DNA from 2 places in the Brevundimonas sp. TWP1-3 genome. Region 2 is predicted to be linked to the other one. Evidence: riboswitches for the same ligand, from Rfam matches in the RefSeq annotation. Region 2 holds a riboswitch; the other holds the start of a gene.
What was found. Region 2 has a riboswitch for glycine ahead of gcvT (glycine cleavage system aminomethyltransferase GcvT). Riboswitches for the same ligand answer to the same signal wherever they lie in the genome.
Positions count from the first base shown of each region.

Region 1: another riboswitch for glycine. It lies ahead of ACP693_RS16750 (TonB-dependent receptor domain-containing protein); the one in region 2 lies ahead of gcvT (glycine cleavage system aminomethyltransferase GcvT).

Region 1 is NZ_JAFCTP010000003.1:69,089-76,328, forward strand. Features, by position in the region: gene ACP693_RS16740 (amidohydrolase family protein) at 1-932, opposite strand, end outside; gene ACP693_RS16745 (S9 family peptidase) at 963-2,903, opposite strand; gene ACP693_RS16750 (TonB-dependent receptor domain-containing protein) at 2,994-5,693, opposite strand; glycine riboswitch at 5,868-5,955, opposite strand; gene ACP693_RS16755 (ABC transporter substrate-binding protein) at 6,163-7,239, opposite strand.
Region 2 is NZ_JAFCTP010000002.1:44,488-51,727, forward strand. Features, by position in the region: gene ACP693_RS12175 (class 1 fructose-bisphosphatase) at 1-478, opposite strand, end outside; gene ACP693_RS12180 (alpha/beta hydrolase) at 705-1,742, opposite strand; glycine riboswitch at 1,848-1,945, shown strand; glycine riboswitch at 1,949-2,033, shown strand; gene gcvT (glycine cleavage system aminomethyltransferase GcvT) at 2,089-3,204, shown strand; gene gcvH (glycine cleavage system protein GcvH) at 3,215-3,580, shown strand; gene gcvPA (aminomethyl-transferring glycine dehydrogenase subunit GcvPA) at 3,646-4,992, shown strand; gene gcvPB (aminomethyl-transferring glycine dehydrogenase subunit GcvPB) at 5,005-6,573, shown strand; gene ACP693_RS12205 (TetR family transcriptional regulator) at 6,665-7,240, opposite strand, start outside.

The DNA of each region.
Region 1 (7,240 bases), on a different contig from region 2:
CCCATCGCGTCGTTCAGATAGCCGTCCAAAGACCCGGAGAAGGGCCAGTCGGAACCTGGCGCGAAACGCTCGACGCCGATGCTTCTCATGACCTCGACCAGTCGCGCCCGGTTTTCCGGCGACGTATCGGCGTCGAAAACCTGGGCCAGGTCGAAGTAGAGGTTGGGAAATGTGTCAGGCCGGTCCGCCAGGGCGTATCGAAACGCCTCCAGCGCGTCCCAGGTGTTCGCGTCCAGGCCGCCCCAGCCGCCGGAATGGGCGATGACCACAGGGACGTTGCGGGCGCGGGGCAGGACCTGTTCGACGAAGATGCGAACTTCGGGCGCGCCATAGCCCTCTGCCCGGGTGCGCATATGGATCATGATGGTCAGCCGGGCGTCCGATGCGGCCTCGAAGACGGCCGCCAGGCGACGAACGTGGTCGGGATTGCGCAGATCGACATCCGAGTTGGTCAGGTGCAGCTTCAATCCCTGGGCGTAGGGGTCGTCTTTCCACGCCTCGATTTCGGCCAGAGCTTCGGGCGTCAGCGGATTGACCGAGACGAAGGCGACTAGTCGCCCCGGGTGCGCCGCCGCCGTAGCGACGGTGAAGGCGTTGGCGTCGTGAACCCGCGTCGCGGCGTCGGCCAGCGGGGGAACCATCATCGGGCTTTCAGCCAGATAGGCCGTGGACATCATCCAGGCCGTTTGCACCCCCGCTTCGTCCATATCCGCCAGCAGAGCATCGGCTGTCAGCGGTCTGACGAAGGCCGGGTCGCACGCGCCGAGCCGTCCCGGACTGCTGCAATAGGCCGGCAAAATCTCGAGAATAGCCGGCGAATGGACGTGGACGTGATGGTCGGTGTGAACCGGCGTGCGGGTCTGCGCCATCACGGGCGCCGCAAGCAGCGCGGCCGAAACCGCGCTCGCCGCGACGATGCATTTGAAGGTCATGGATAGATTTCTGAAACGCGCCGGTGGAGCTCAGCGCGCGGCGTCGCCCAGCAGCGTCTGTTTCCAGAACAACAGGCTGGTCCAGAAATAGTAGTCCTCGTTTTCCTTCTTGTGGAAACCATGCCCCTCGTTCTGCGCCAGCAGGTGCCAGGCCGTGCCGCCGTTGCCGCGCACGGCGCTGATGATCTGGTCGGCTTCGGACGCCGGGACGCGGGGGTCGTTGCCGCCTGTGGCGACCAGCAGCGGAATGGTGATCTTGTCCACGCTGGTCAGGGGCGAGATAGCCTGCAGTTGCGCGCGCTGCACCGGATCACGCTCATCGCCGTATTCCACGCGCCGCAGGTCGCGGCGATACGACTGGGTGTTTTCCAGGAAGGTGACGAAGTTGGAGATGGCGACGTAGCAGTTCGCCCCCTTCAGCCGGTCGCTGTAATGCACCGCCGTGGCGTAGCACATATAGCCTCCGTACGAGACGCCGGTCACGGCGAACCGCGAGGCGTCCAGGTCCGGATTGACCTCCAGCACGTCGAGGAAGGCGCCGATATCCTTGACCGAATTCTCGCGCTGGAACGGGCCGTTGTCCAGGTTCACGAACCGTGTGCCGTAGCCGGAAGACCCGCGCACGTTGGGGAAGAAGATCGCCACGCCCAGTTCGTTCAGTAGATAGTTCTGAGAGCCCAGGAAATCGGGACGGGTCTGGCCTTCCGGTCCGCCGTGGATGTCGACGATCAGGGGGCGCTTGCCGGGGAATTTGGCCGGATCGGGCTGATAGAGGAAGCCGGACACGGTCTCGCCGTCGAAGCTCTTCACCTCGACCAGCTTGGGCTCGATGTTGATCGCGGGGTCCAGGCCGCCGGTCTCGCTGTGGGTCCATTGGGTGACCGCCAGGGTCGTCGGATCGATGGAGAAGGCGTCGCCCGACACGCGGGCGGAGGACAGGCTCAGCCCGATCGCGCCCCAGGGGGCGATGTCGATGGCGGGGCCGATGGTGTAGGGGATGACGCCCTCCGGCAGGCCCGTGACGACACGGACGGCGCCCGTGGCGACATCCATGACCTTGAGCCGCGAGACGCCCGCCTCGTTCACGGCATAGGCGATGAAGCTGCCGTCCGGCGCCAGTGCGTAATCACTAACGTCCCACCGGGTCTCGGAGCTGACGGGCGCGAAACCGCCCTGTCCGATCCGCCCCAGGCGCAGGAAGTCGCTGTCCTTGTTGGATGTCGCCCAGACCGTGCCGTCGGCCGCATATTTGGGATCGACATAAGAAACCTGCGCCGCCGGATCCGTCAGCGGCGTCATCCGGCCGGACGCCAGGTCCAGTTCATAGACCACGGCGATGTTGATCGACATCCGGTTCAGGACCAGGGCCTTGGCCCCATCCCCGGAGAAGTCGGCGATGTTCCAGCCGCCGCCCGAAACCTGCGCCACCAGACGGTCGGTCGAGGGGTCGGCGGGATCGACGACATACAGGTCCATGTCCGCGCCGTTGCGTCGCGACGAGGCATAGCCGACCCGCTTGCCATCCGGGCTCCAGGCGCCGAACCAGTTGCGGCTCTTGCCGTCGGTGATGCGATTCAGCCGGCCGCCGGACAGGGTGTAGAGCTGATAGAACTCATCCCCGCCATTGTCCTTTTGGACCAGCAGGGTCTGGCCGGAAGGCGACAACGCGCCGCCCACGATCGGCTCCGCCTCGAAGCTGATCTGGGTGCGGGCTCCGTCGGGACCGGCGACGACGTGAAGCTGGTCCGTGGCGCCGAACCGGGTCTTGATCAGCATGGACCGGTCTGCGGCGTTCCACCCCATGAAGGCGGCGCGACGCGCCTGAAGATAGGGCTGGGTCGCAGCGACCAGATCGTCCGGCACCGCCGGCAGGCCATCGGCCACGATCGCAGCCGGCTTGGGCGCTTCGGCGAAGGCGGCGGGCGCTGCAGACAGCGCGAGCGCAAGCGCCAGCGGGAGACGAGAGATCATCATTCGGACCGTGAACTGGGGGAAAGAAGAAGGGGTCGCCGGCTCCTGATCGGGAGAACGAAGCCGGCGACCTGGAGCGCGCTACCCGAACTAGAAGCGGTAACGCGCGCCTACCGTGACGTACCGACCGACCACGTCGTAGTACGGAGAGAAGAGCGAACCATCCGGCGGCGACTTGTCGAACAGGTTGGTCGCATTGGCGTAGAGCTCGACGCCGTCGGCGCCGTAGTGGGCCAGATCGGCCGTCAGCCCCAGATCGACATAGGTGAAGGCGTCGATGTCGTTGTTCACGATCTTGACGGTGCTGTTGTAGACGCCCTCCGAGATGTAGCGGGCGCGCAGGTTTGCGCCGAACACCTCCCCTTGCCAGCCCAGGCTGGCGTTGACCCGCAGTTCCGGCACGCCCAGGCCGAAGGCATAACCCTGCGACTTGACGTATTCGATCTCGGAGATGCCGTCGTCCGTCGTCAGGCTGTTCACCCAGGTTCCGACAAGGCGCATCTGCACCCGTCCGGTCGCGCCCGGAACCCACAGGTCCGCCGGGGACGAATAGGAGACTTCGGCGTCGATGCCGTCGGTGTGATACTCGGCCAGGTTCACATAGGTGGACCGCGTGCGAATCAGATTGCCCGAGGTGTCACGATCGACATTGGCGCACAGGGCGGTGTTGCCGTTGAAACAGCGGCTGACCAGATCCTGGGGCGCAATCGTGGTGATCACATCGTCGATCTTGATGTTGTAGTAGTCGACCGACATGTTCAGGCTGGGGATCGACGGGGGCGAATAGGTCAGTCCCAGCGTCAGGGTGTCCGCCGTTTCCGGCGCCAGGTTCGGGTTACCGCCGCCGTTGTTCAGCGTGTAGACGGTCTGGCCCTTCAAGGGGTCGTTGATGTTGTTATAGCCGGTCGTGGTGGTGGTGTAGAGTTCGGTCAGGTTGGCCGAACGGATGTCCCGCGATTGGGTGATGCGCCCCCGGAAACCGGGGAAGAACTCGTTGGTCGCGCCGACCTTCCACGACCAGATCGAGCCCGTGGTGTCATAGTCAGAGATACGCGCTGCGGCGTTGAATTCCAGATTGTTCAACACCGGCAGGTCGCGAACGATCGGCACCAGGATTTCACCGAAGGCTTCCTTGACGGTGAACTCGCCCGACATGGCCGAGAAGCTGAAGGTCTGGAACGCCTTGGCGGCGTCCAGTTCACCCACGCGCTGATCGGTCTGCTCCTTGCGGGCCTCAAGGCCGACGGCGATCGAGACATCCCCCGCCGGCAGGCTGAAGGGCTCGCCGCGCAGGCTGACGCCGGCGACATCCAGCTTCGTCGTGGTCCGTTGTTGCGGCGTGCCGGTGACATAGTCGATGGCTTCCTGAGACGGCGCGCCCAGGCCGAACAGGTTGATCGGCACGCAGCCGGAGTTGGCGTTGGTCAGGGTCACGCGACAGACGGGCTGATTGGTGACGGGGCTGATGACCGAGTCGACCGCCTGGGCGTAGTTGGTGGTCAGCAGGAAGCCCGGCGTGTCGATATTATTCTCGTATTCGCCGTGGCTGTAGTAGGCGCCCCAGCGCCAGTTGTCGCCGAACTCGCCGTCCAGGGCGATGGTCGCCTGGGTCGTGACACGCTCGAAATCGATCGTAGAATAGGACAGGTCGGAGTTGAAGCGGCCCATGGTGAAGGAGGTCTGGCCCGCCGCCGCCATCTGCTGCTTGATCGCCGCAGACAGGAAGGCGTTGTCGTTCTTGATCGTCAGATTGCCGCGGTTGTGATCGCCGAACCAGATGTAGTTGTTCCACATCCGCGAGTGACGGACGTCGGCCGTCAGCCGCAGCTTGTCGGCCAGTTCGTAGGTGGCGCTGGCCAGAGCGGCGTAGCGACGCTGGGGCGTGACCAGGGGGCTGAGATCGTCGTTCGACGGTCCCTCGCCGCCAACCGTATTTGTGCCGACCACCGTGCCATAGTTGAAGGCGCGCAGCGTGCCGTCGGGATTGAACACCTTGCCAGCATTCACGCCGGACACGATCAGACCGCCGTAGGCTGCGTTGGAGAAGCCGACGTTGGGAACGGTGACAAACGCGCCTGCGCCGTTCGAGACCTGAGCCCAGCGACCGATGGCCGGACGCGAGGTCTTGGGAACGACGCCGTCGTTGTCCAGATATTCGCCGCCGATCACGAAATGACCGCGGCCGTTGGCGAACGGCGTGCCCCATGCGGCCTCGAACCGCTGTTGCTCGGCGTCGTCGAAGGACGAGATGCCGTATTCGGCGCCCAGCTTGCCGCCGGTGAAGAAGCGGTCGATGCCGATGTTCACAACGCCGGCGACGGCGCCCGAACCCCAGGCTGCGGATGCGCCGCCGGTGACGACGTCCACGCTCTTCACCAGAACGGACGGAATGCTGTTGAGGTCGTTTTCGCTCGACACCCGACGCCCGTCGATCAGGACCAGCGTGCGGTTGATCCCCAGGCCGCGCAGATCGACCGGCGCATTGCCCGCACCTGTGTTGGTGCCGGTCGTCTGGGGCGAACTGCTGGCCTTGAACTGAGGCATGTCGTTTAGCGCGGCGGCGATGTTCTGGCGCGCGCCGACCGAAAGATCCTCAGCCGTCAGATGGATGGTGGGCGTGGGCGCCTGGAAGCCGGCCCGGTCGATCCGGGACGCGGTGACGACGATGTCGTCCACCGAGGCGGCGGCCTCTGGAGCGGTTTGGGCGTCCTGTGCGTGAGCGATCCCGGCGCACGACAGAAGGGCGATGGCGCTGCAGCAGGTGGTCAGATGGCGGTTGAGACGAGACAAGGCGATGGTCCTCATAAAGATGACGCCCCTCCCCAGGGGTGTCTGACGCGAGCGACGCTCTGCGGCGTCGTTTCGCCCCCGCTGTCATCAGGCCTGAGAGCTTCGGGGCCTTGCGACCCGTTTCTCCTTCGGCGAGGGCGGATCCCCCGGACCCGTCCTTCTCTCCAGCGTTCCTTCAGCAAGACGGTCCGTTTGCCTGAGCGTTTCCGGGGCGGTTGCGCCTTCGGCGTCGGCCGGAGCCGATCTCTCCCGCCTTGCTGAAGCTGAGTAAGATCGACCCCGCGACTGGTGTCAAATACGTGAAAACCGCAATTTTATTGCGGCAACAAGCGCCATGTTCGCATTTCGTTGCTCTTCAAGATCGGCGCGCATCGTTTATGGTCGCGCTAGAACGGCAGCTCGTGGGGCGGTGACGGCGGCGTGACAGAAAGGCGGGTTTAGGACTTTGTGGACTTATCCACAGGAACGCTCAGGGCGCGGCGGGATCCGAGGGCGCCCTGACGCCAAGACGCATCGCGGCGTCCCATCGCGTCAGCAGGGTCGCGCGGCGCGCCTGATCCAGATTGGCCAGCAGGGCCGGCCCCACACGGATAGGCCGAACGCCGGGCGACGCGGGTCGCAGGGGCGCATCGACATCGTCGCGCACCGGCCGAACACCCAGCGCTCCGATCACCCGCTGGCCTTCGCGCGACAGCAGGAAGTCCAGGAACAGCCGCGCGGCATTCGGATGCGCGGCGTTGCGCGGAATGAACGCCACCCGCGAAACGGACAGATGATAGTCGTCAGGCGTGATCAGCCCGATCTCGGGAACACGTTCGGCCCAGGACTCGCCGTAAGACCGATTCATATTATAGGCGAACACCATCCGCCCATCGGCGATCTGGCCCATCATCCTCTGCCCCGAGGTGTCCAGTCGCGGACGCTGCGCGCCCAGCGCCTCCATCAACGGCCAGGCGTCGGGATAGATCTGCACGTCCGCCGACAACTGCATCAGGGCCACGCCGCTGCGTTCCGCATCATAGAGAGTGACGCGTCCGTCGAAGACGTCAGGCCGCGTCCTGAGCAACCGCAGCAGATCCGCGTGACTGCGGGGCACGACATCGCCCGCAAGCTGGCCCTTATTATAGGCGAACACGATCGGCTCGGCGGTCAGCCCATATCCCTGGTCGCGCCACACCGACCCGTCTGGCATCGCCGCCCGATGCGGGGACTTGTAGGCCTGGGCATAGCCGTCGTTGATCAGCTTGACCTGCACGTCCATCGCCGTGCTCCAGACCAGATCCGGCCCGTCCCGCCCAGCGTCCGCCAGGGCGCGAACCTGTTCGGCGATCCGGGTGGAGTTTATGTCTTCCAGACGCACGCTGATCCCGGGCCAGCGACGACGAAAGGCCTCCAGTACCGGCCCCATAAGGCTGGTGTTGGTCAGGATGTGCAGCGCCCCTTCGCGACGCGCCAGCCAGCGGACCCGCTGCGCGGTGCCCGCCCCCTCCGGTTCCGACGAACAGGCGGCGGCGCCCAATCCGGCGACGCCTCCCGCCAGACCCATC
Region 2 (7,240 bases):
GCATGGTCTGGGGACCGTAGAGGGCATAGAGGGCCGCGACCTGATTGCGGCCCGGCTGCATGAAATCGGCCTCGGTCGGCGAAGGCGTGGCGGACTTCAGCACCGAGATAATGGTGCCGACCATGGCGTTGATGTCGATGTTGGACGAGCCGTCCAGCGGGTCGAACAGCGCGAGGTATTCACCGGTCGAATGGGACGCCGGCTGGACCTCGTCCATCTCTTCCGAGGCGACGCCGGCGACGGCGGGGCTGGCCAGAAGGGCGTCGGTCAGCATGTCGTTGGTCATTACGTCGAGCTTCTTCTGCTCCTCGTCCTGGACGTTGATCTGGCCCGAAGCGCCCAGGGCGCCGGCCAGGGCGCCGCCGGCCACGACCTTGCTGATGTCCGCACAGGTGGCGGCGACGACGGTCAAGACCGTCTTCAGACCCTCGGGCGCGTCCAGGGCGGCGATATGGGCGTCGAGGCGGGTGCGGGTCATGCGGTCGATCCGGTTCTGGGCGTTGCGCCGTTCTTGGCGGGCGAGACGCGCCACCGCAAGACAGAAACCCTCTCCCATTGGGAGAGGGCTTGAGCCTCGGAGAGCCGCAGGCGATACGCAAGGCGAAAGGATGAGGGTCGGATGGTGCGAATTGGCCCGCCACCCGGCCCTCATCCGGCCCTCATCCGGCCCTTCGGGCCACCTTCTCCCAAAGGGAGAAGGGATGTTAAATCGGCAGGATCGCCGTGCCGAACGCGCGCTTCAACTCATGTGCGGCGAAGGTCTGGGCCGCAGCCGCGTCCGGCACGACCGTCGCCATGCCGAAGAACTCGTGCGTCGAACCGTGGAAGGTCTTGTGGCGCACATCCACGCCAGCCTGTTCCAGCTTTTCGGCCAGCAATTCGCCCTCCGAACGCAGGGGGTCGATATCGGCGCAGATGACCGTCGAGGACGGCAGGCCGGTCAGGTTCGCTTTTTCGACGATGTTGATGCGCGGATCCTGGGCGTCGGCCTCGCTGGCGAAGATGTGCTTCACGAACCACTTCATCATCGGCTTGTTCAGCGGCTTGGCGTCGGCGTTCTCGACGTAGGACTCATTGTCCATGTCCACCCCGGCGACCGGATAGACCAGCACCTGATGTTTCGGCGCCGGCAGGCCGGCGTCGCGCGCCATCATGGAAACGCCGATGGCCAGGTTGCCGCCGGCGCTTTCGCCCATAACCGCCACCTTCTGCGGGTCGCCATTGAAGGTCTGGGCGTTTTCCAGCACCCAGCGATAGGCGGCCAGGGCATCGTCGTGGGCGGCGGGGAAGTGGTGTTCAGGGGCTTGGCGATAGTGGACCGAGACCACGATCACATCGGCCATCTTGGATACGCCGCGCGGGCCGCCGTCATAGACGTCAAGATCGGCGATCACGAAGCCGCCGCCGTGGAAATAGACCACGACCGGATGCAGCTTGTCCTCGGAATGGTCGTGCGGTTTGTAGATGCGCGCCTGGATCGGGCCGGCGGCGCCGGGAATGGTGATGTCGCTGGTCTTGACGCCCATGTCGTCGCTGGGGTCCTTGCCGTCATTGCGCAACAGGGATTTCACGGCGTCGGTCGGGGTCGGTTGCTGGCGGGCCTCTTCCGGCGACAGGGTCTCGATCGGCTTGCCGCCGAGCGACGCCAGTTCGTCCAGCACCTTCTGCATCGGGCCGTCGGCCTTGGCGGGGGTGTCACGCGGCTTGTCGTTGTCGCCGAACAGCTTGTCTATAATCGACATTTTGGGATTCCTGGGTTTCGAACGGGGGCTCTTGACGACAACCCGCCCCACGCATCCTTGTTCCCCGACCGCTTGACTTGGGGCCGGAGTCGATGCCTTAGGTCGAGCGCTCTCGCGGGAGAGTTCGGAGTCTGGAAACAGGCCTCGACGCCGAAGGCGCAACCGCCCCGGAAACGCTCAGGCAAACGGACCGCGAAGCATACGGACGCTGGAAAGTCGCCCATTCGGGCGCGCCGACGGAGCAAGGCGACATGATTTGGTCGCCGGAATCTCTCAGGCTTCAGGACAGCGGGGGCGCGAAGACGGCGGAGCTCCGCCACCAAACGCGACCGTGAAAGCCTGAACCATGACCGACCAAGCCCTGAAGACCACGCCCCTGAACGCCGCGCACCGCGCGCTGGGGGCCCGCATGGTGGGTTTCGGCGGCTATGACATGCCGGTCCAGTATGAGGGCGTCCTGGCCGAACATCGCTGGACCCGCGAACACGCCGGCCTGTTCGACGTGTCCCACATGGGCCAGTGCAAGATCACCGGCGCCGACGCGACCGCCCAGTTCGAGCGGTTCGTGCCCGGCGACTATGCGATCCTGAAGGCCGGCAAACAGAAATATTCGCTGCTGCTGAACAAGGACGGCGGGATCATCGACGACCTGATGGCGGGCCGCCCCGACCACGACGGCCTGTTCGTCGTCGTCAACGCCGGCAACAAGGACGAGGACTTCGCCTTCTGGCAGGCGAACCTTGAAGGCGACGCCAAGCTGACCGTGCTGGACCGCGCCCTGATCGCCATCCAGGGGCCGGAAGCCGCCGAAGTCATGGCCGCGCATGAGCCGATCCTGGCCGAGATGGGCTTCATGGAATGCGCCCGGCTGATGCTGTTCGGCGTCGACTGCTACGTCTCGCGTTCGGGCTATACCGGCGAGGACGGCTATGAGATTTCGGTGCCGGCGGATCAGGCCGAGCGCGTCTGGAACACCATCCTGGAAGACGCCCGCGTCAAGCCGATCGGCCTGGGCGCGCGCGACAGCCTGCGCCTGGAAGCCGGCCTGCCGCTTCACGGCCATGACATCGACCCGACGACCTCGCCGGTGGAAGGCGCGCTGACCTTCGCCCTGTCCAAGTCGCGCAAGGAGCGCGCCGACTTCAACGGCGCCGACCGCATCCTGAAGGAATTGGCCGATACGCCCACGCGCGTCCGCGTCGGCCTGATCGTCAAGGAAGGCGCCCCGGCCCGCGAAGGCGCCGAGATCGCCGACATGGACGGTAACGTCATCGGCAAGGTCACCTCGGGCGGCCCCTCCCCCACCCTGGGCAAGAACATCGCCATGGGCTTCGTGCCGCCGGCCTATGCCGCGCTGGGCACGGACCTGAAGGTCGTCGTGCGCGGCAAGACTGCCGCCGCCGAAGTCGTCGCCATGCCCTTCGTGGCGCAACGCTATTACCGCAAACCGAAGACCGTCTGAGGATCAGATCATGAAGTTCACCAAGGATCACGAGTGGGTCAGCCTGGACGGCGACATCGCCACCGTGGGTATTTCCAAACACGCAGCCGACGCCCTGGGCGACGTGGTGTTCGTGGAAGTGCCTGAAATCGGCAAGACCGTCGCCAAGGGCGCCAGCTTCGCCGTGGTCGAAAGCGTCAAGGCCGCCTCGGACGTCTACGCCCCCGTCTCGGGCGAAGTGGTCGAGGCCAACGACGCTCTGTCGACCGCGCCGGAAACCGTCAACTCGGCCCCGGAAGCGGACGGCTGGTTCGCCAAGATCAAGGTGTCGGACGCTGCCGAACTGGACGCCCTGATGGACCAGGCCGCCTACGACGCCTTCCTCGCCACTCTCTAAGACCCATCGGACCCTCTGATTAAAAGTCAGAGGGTCTTCGGCCTTTCACGGCCCAGGACAAGACCATGCGTTATCTCCCCCTGACGCCCGACGACCGCACGGCGATGCTCGCCGCCATCGGCGCGAAATCGATCGACGACCTGTTCGTGGACGTGCCCGAGGCGGCGCGGCTGGACGGGCCGGTGGACCTGCCCCGCGTGGCCGGCGAGATGGAGGTCGAACGCGCCCTGTCCGCCATGGCGGCCAAGAACGCCACGGCCGGCGCCGTGCCCTTCTTCTGCGGCGCAGGGGCCTACAAGCACCACGTCCCGGCGACGGTGGATCACGTGATCCAACGGTCCGAGTTCCTGACCAGTTACACCCCCTATCAGCCGGAAATCGCCCAGGGCACGCTGCAATATCTGTACGAGTTCCAGACCCAGGTCGCGAACCTGACTGGCATGCCGGTGGCCAACGCGTCCCTCTATGACGGTTCGACCGCCATGGCCGAGGGTGTGCTGATGGCGACCCGCGTGACCCGCCGCAACAAGGCGGTGATCAGCGGCGGCGTCCACCCCCACTACGTCAAGGCGACCGAGACCGTGGTCCACGCCGTCGGCGTCGAGACGCAGGTTCTGGCGCCCGCTGTGGACGCCGAGGCCGCCGTAATCGATCAGATCGGTCCGGATACAGCCTGCGTCGTAGTTCAAACTCCGAACGTCTTCGGCACGGCGACGGATGTCACCAAGATCGCCGAGGCCGCCCACGCCGCCGGCGCCCTGCTGATCGTCGTGGTCACGGAGGCGGTGTCGATGGGCCTGCTGAAGTCGCCCGGCGAGATGGGCGCGGACATCGTCGCGGCCGAGGGCCAGTCGATCGGCAACGCGCTGAACTTCGGCGGTCCCTATGTCGGACTGTTCGCCACCCGCGAGAAGCTGATCCGCCAGATGCCCGGCCGATTGACCGGCGAGACGGTGGACGCCGACGGCGAGCGCGGCTTCGTCCTGACCCTGTCGACGCGGGAACAGCATATCCGGCGCGACAAGGCGACGTCGAATATCTGCACCAATTCCGGCCTCTGCACCCTGGCCTTCACCATTCACATGAGCCTGCTGGGCGAGACGGGCCTGCGCAAACTGGCCCTGCTGAACCACGAAAAGGCCGTCGCCACGCGCGACGCCCTGGCGGCCATTCCGGGCGTCGAAATCCTGACCTCGCGCTTCTTCAACGAGTTCGCGGTGCGCCTGCCCAAGAACGCGGCCGAGGTCGTCGATACGCTCGCCGGGCATCATCTGCTGGCAGGCGTGCCCTACAGCCGCCTGGCGCCCGCCGCCGGCATGGACGACGTCCTGCTGGTCGCCGCGACCGAAACCACCCTGGATGCAGACATCCGGATCCTGGCCAAAGCGCTTACCCAAGTCCTCGGCGCCTAAGGGATACTGACCATGAGCACCATGAACACTGTCGGCCGCCCGACCGCCCCGAACCAAATCCAGACCAAGCCCGCCACCCTGACCGGCGGCCGCGGTCTCCTGCAAAATGAAGCCCTGATCTTCGAGGGCGACGGCTGGGGCAAGACCGGCGTCGATCTGCCGGAACCCAAGACCGATGGATCCGACCTGGGCGACCTGGTCCGCAAGGATCCGATCGGCCTGCCCGGCTTGTCCGAGCCCGAGGCCATGCGCCACTATGTGCGCCTATCGCAAAAGAACCACGCCATCGACCTGGCCATCTATCCGCTGGGCTCGTGCACGATGAAGCACAACCCGCGCCTGAACGAGAAGATGGCGCGCCTGGCCGGCTTCTCGGACATCCACCCGCTGCAACCGATCTCGACGGTACAGGGCGCGCTGGAGCTGATGGATACGCTGGCCCACTGGCTGAAGACCCTGACCGGCATGCCCGCCGTCGCCCTGTCTCCGAAAGCCGGCGCCCACGGCGAACTGTGCGGCCTGATGACCATCCGCGCCGCGCACGAGGCCTCGGGCCAGCATGAGAAGCGCCGCAAGGTGCTGGTGCCCACCAGCGCCCACGGCACCAACCCGGCCACGGCCGCCTTCGTCGGCTACACTGTCGTCGAGGTCGCCCAGACCGAAGACGGCCGCGTGGACGTGGCGGACCTGGCGTCCAAGCTGGGCGACGACGTCGCCGCCATCATGGTGACCAATCCCAACACCTGCGGCCTGTTCGAGCACGACATCCTGGAGATCAGCCGCCTGACGCATGAAGCCGGCGCCTATTTCTACTGCGACGGCGCCAACTTCAACGCCATCGTCGGCCGGGTGCGTCCGGGCGATCTGGGCGTCGACGCCATGCACATCAACCTGCACAAGACCTTCTCGACGCCGCACGGCGGCGGCGGGCCGGGCGCGGGTCCGGTGGTGCTGTCGGAGGCCCTGGCGCCCTTCGCGCCGGCTCCGTGGGTCGTGCATGACGACAACGGCTATCGCCTGATCGAGCGCGAGGAAGACGAGGCCGTCCAGGCCTTCGGTCGCCTGTGCGCCTTCCAGGGCCAGATGGGCATGTATGTGCGCGCCCTGTCCTACATGATGAGCCACGGCGCAGACGGCCTGCGTCAGGTGGCCGAGGATGCGGTCCTGAACGCCAACTACATCAAGGCCCGCCTGTCGGACCTGATGTCGGCGGCCTTCCCCGACGGCCCCTGCATGCACGAGGCCCTGTTCGACGACGAATGGCTGAAGGGCACGGACATCACCACGCTGGACTTCGCCAAGGCGATGATCGACGAGGGCTTCCACCCGATGACCATGTATTTCCCCCTGGTCGTCCACGGCGCCATGCTGATCGAGCCGACGGAAACCGAGTCCAAGGCCGAACTGGATCGCTTCATCCACGCCATGCGTCTGTTGGCGCAAGCCGCGAAGGCCGGCGACGTTGACCGCTTCAAGGGCGCCCCCTTCCACGCCCCGCTGAAGCGCCTGGACGAAACCCGCGCCGCCCGCTCGCCGGTTCTGCGCTGGTCGGCCCCGGCAGGCTCGAACCAGGCGGCGTAAAGCCGACACCCCTAAGTCCCGTCATTCTAGGGCTTGTCCCTAGGATGACGGCCATAGGAAGAATGATGGGGCTTTCGTAGCCCCGAAATCCCTAGCCCGCCGCCCGTCTCAGCGCCGCGAAGGCTGCGCGGCCAAACGTCTCGGGCGGCGCATCGGGGTGGGCCAGCCAGGCGTCCAGGGACAGCTTCATGATGCTGACCGCCGTCCCGGCGACGACGCGGCAGGCGATGTCGTCGGACGCCAGGCCTTTGCGCGCCGCTAGCGCCCCAGCCAGCAGCCGCTCGACCTGTTCGTATTTCGCCTGGTCACCCGCCCTGAGCGAGGGTGTGCCGTGGATCAGGACGGCCACCGCCTTGGTCTCTTCTGACTGAGGTTGCTGGGCCAGATCGATCAGGGCGTTCTCCACCATGTCCAGCAGGGGTTCGTCCGCCGGTCGTGCGGCGATGGCGTCCGCGACCATTTGCGGAAACCCAGCCTTGGCCGAAAAGACGATCTCCTCCTTGGATCCGAAATAGTTCAGCAGGGTTCGTCGCGATACGTCCGCCGCCTGCGCCACATCGTCCAAGGTCGTCGCCTCGAACCCCCTGTCGAGGAACAGACGCATGCCCTCGGCCTGGATACGGGCGTGCGTCTCCAGCCGTTTGCGCTCACGCAGGCCTTGATCGTT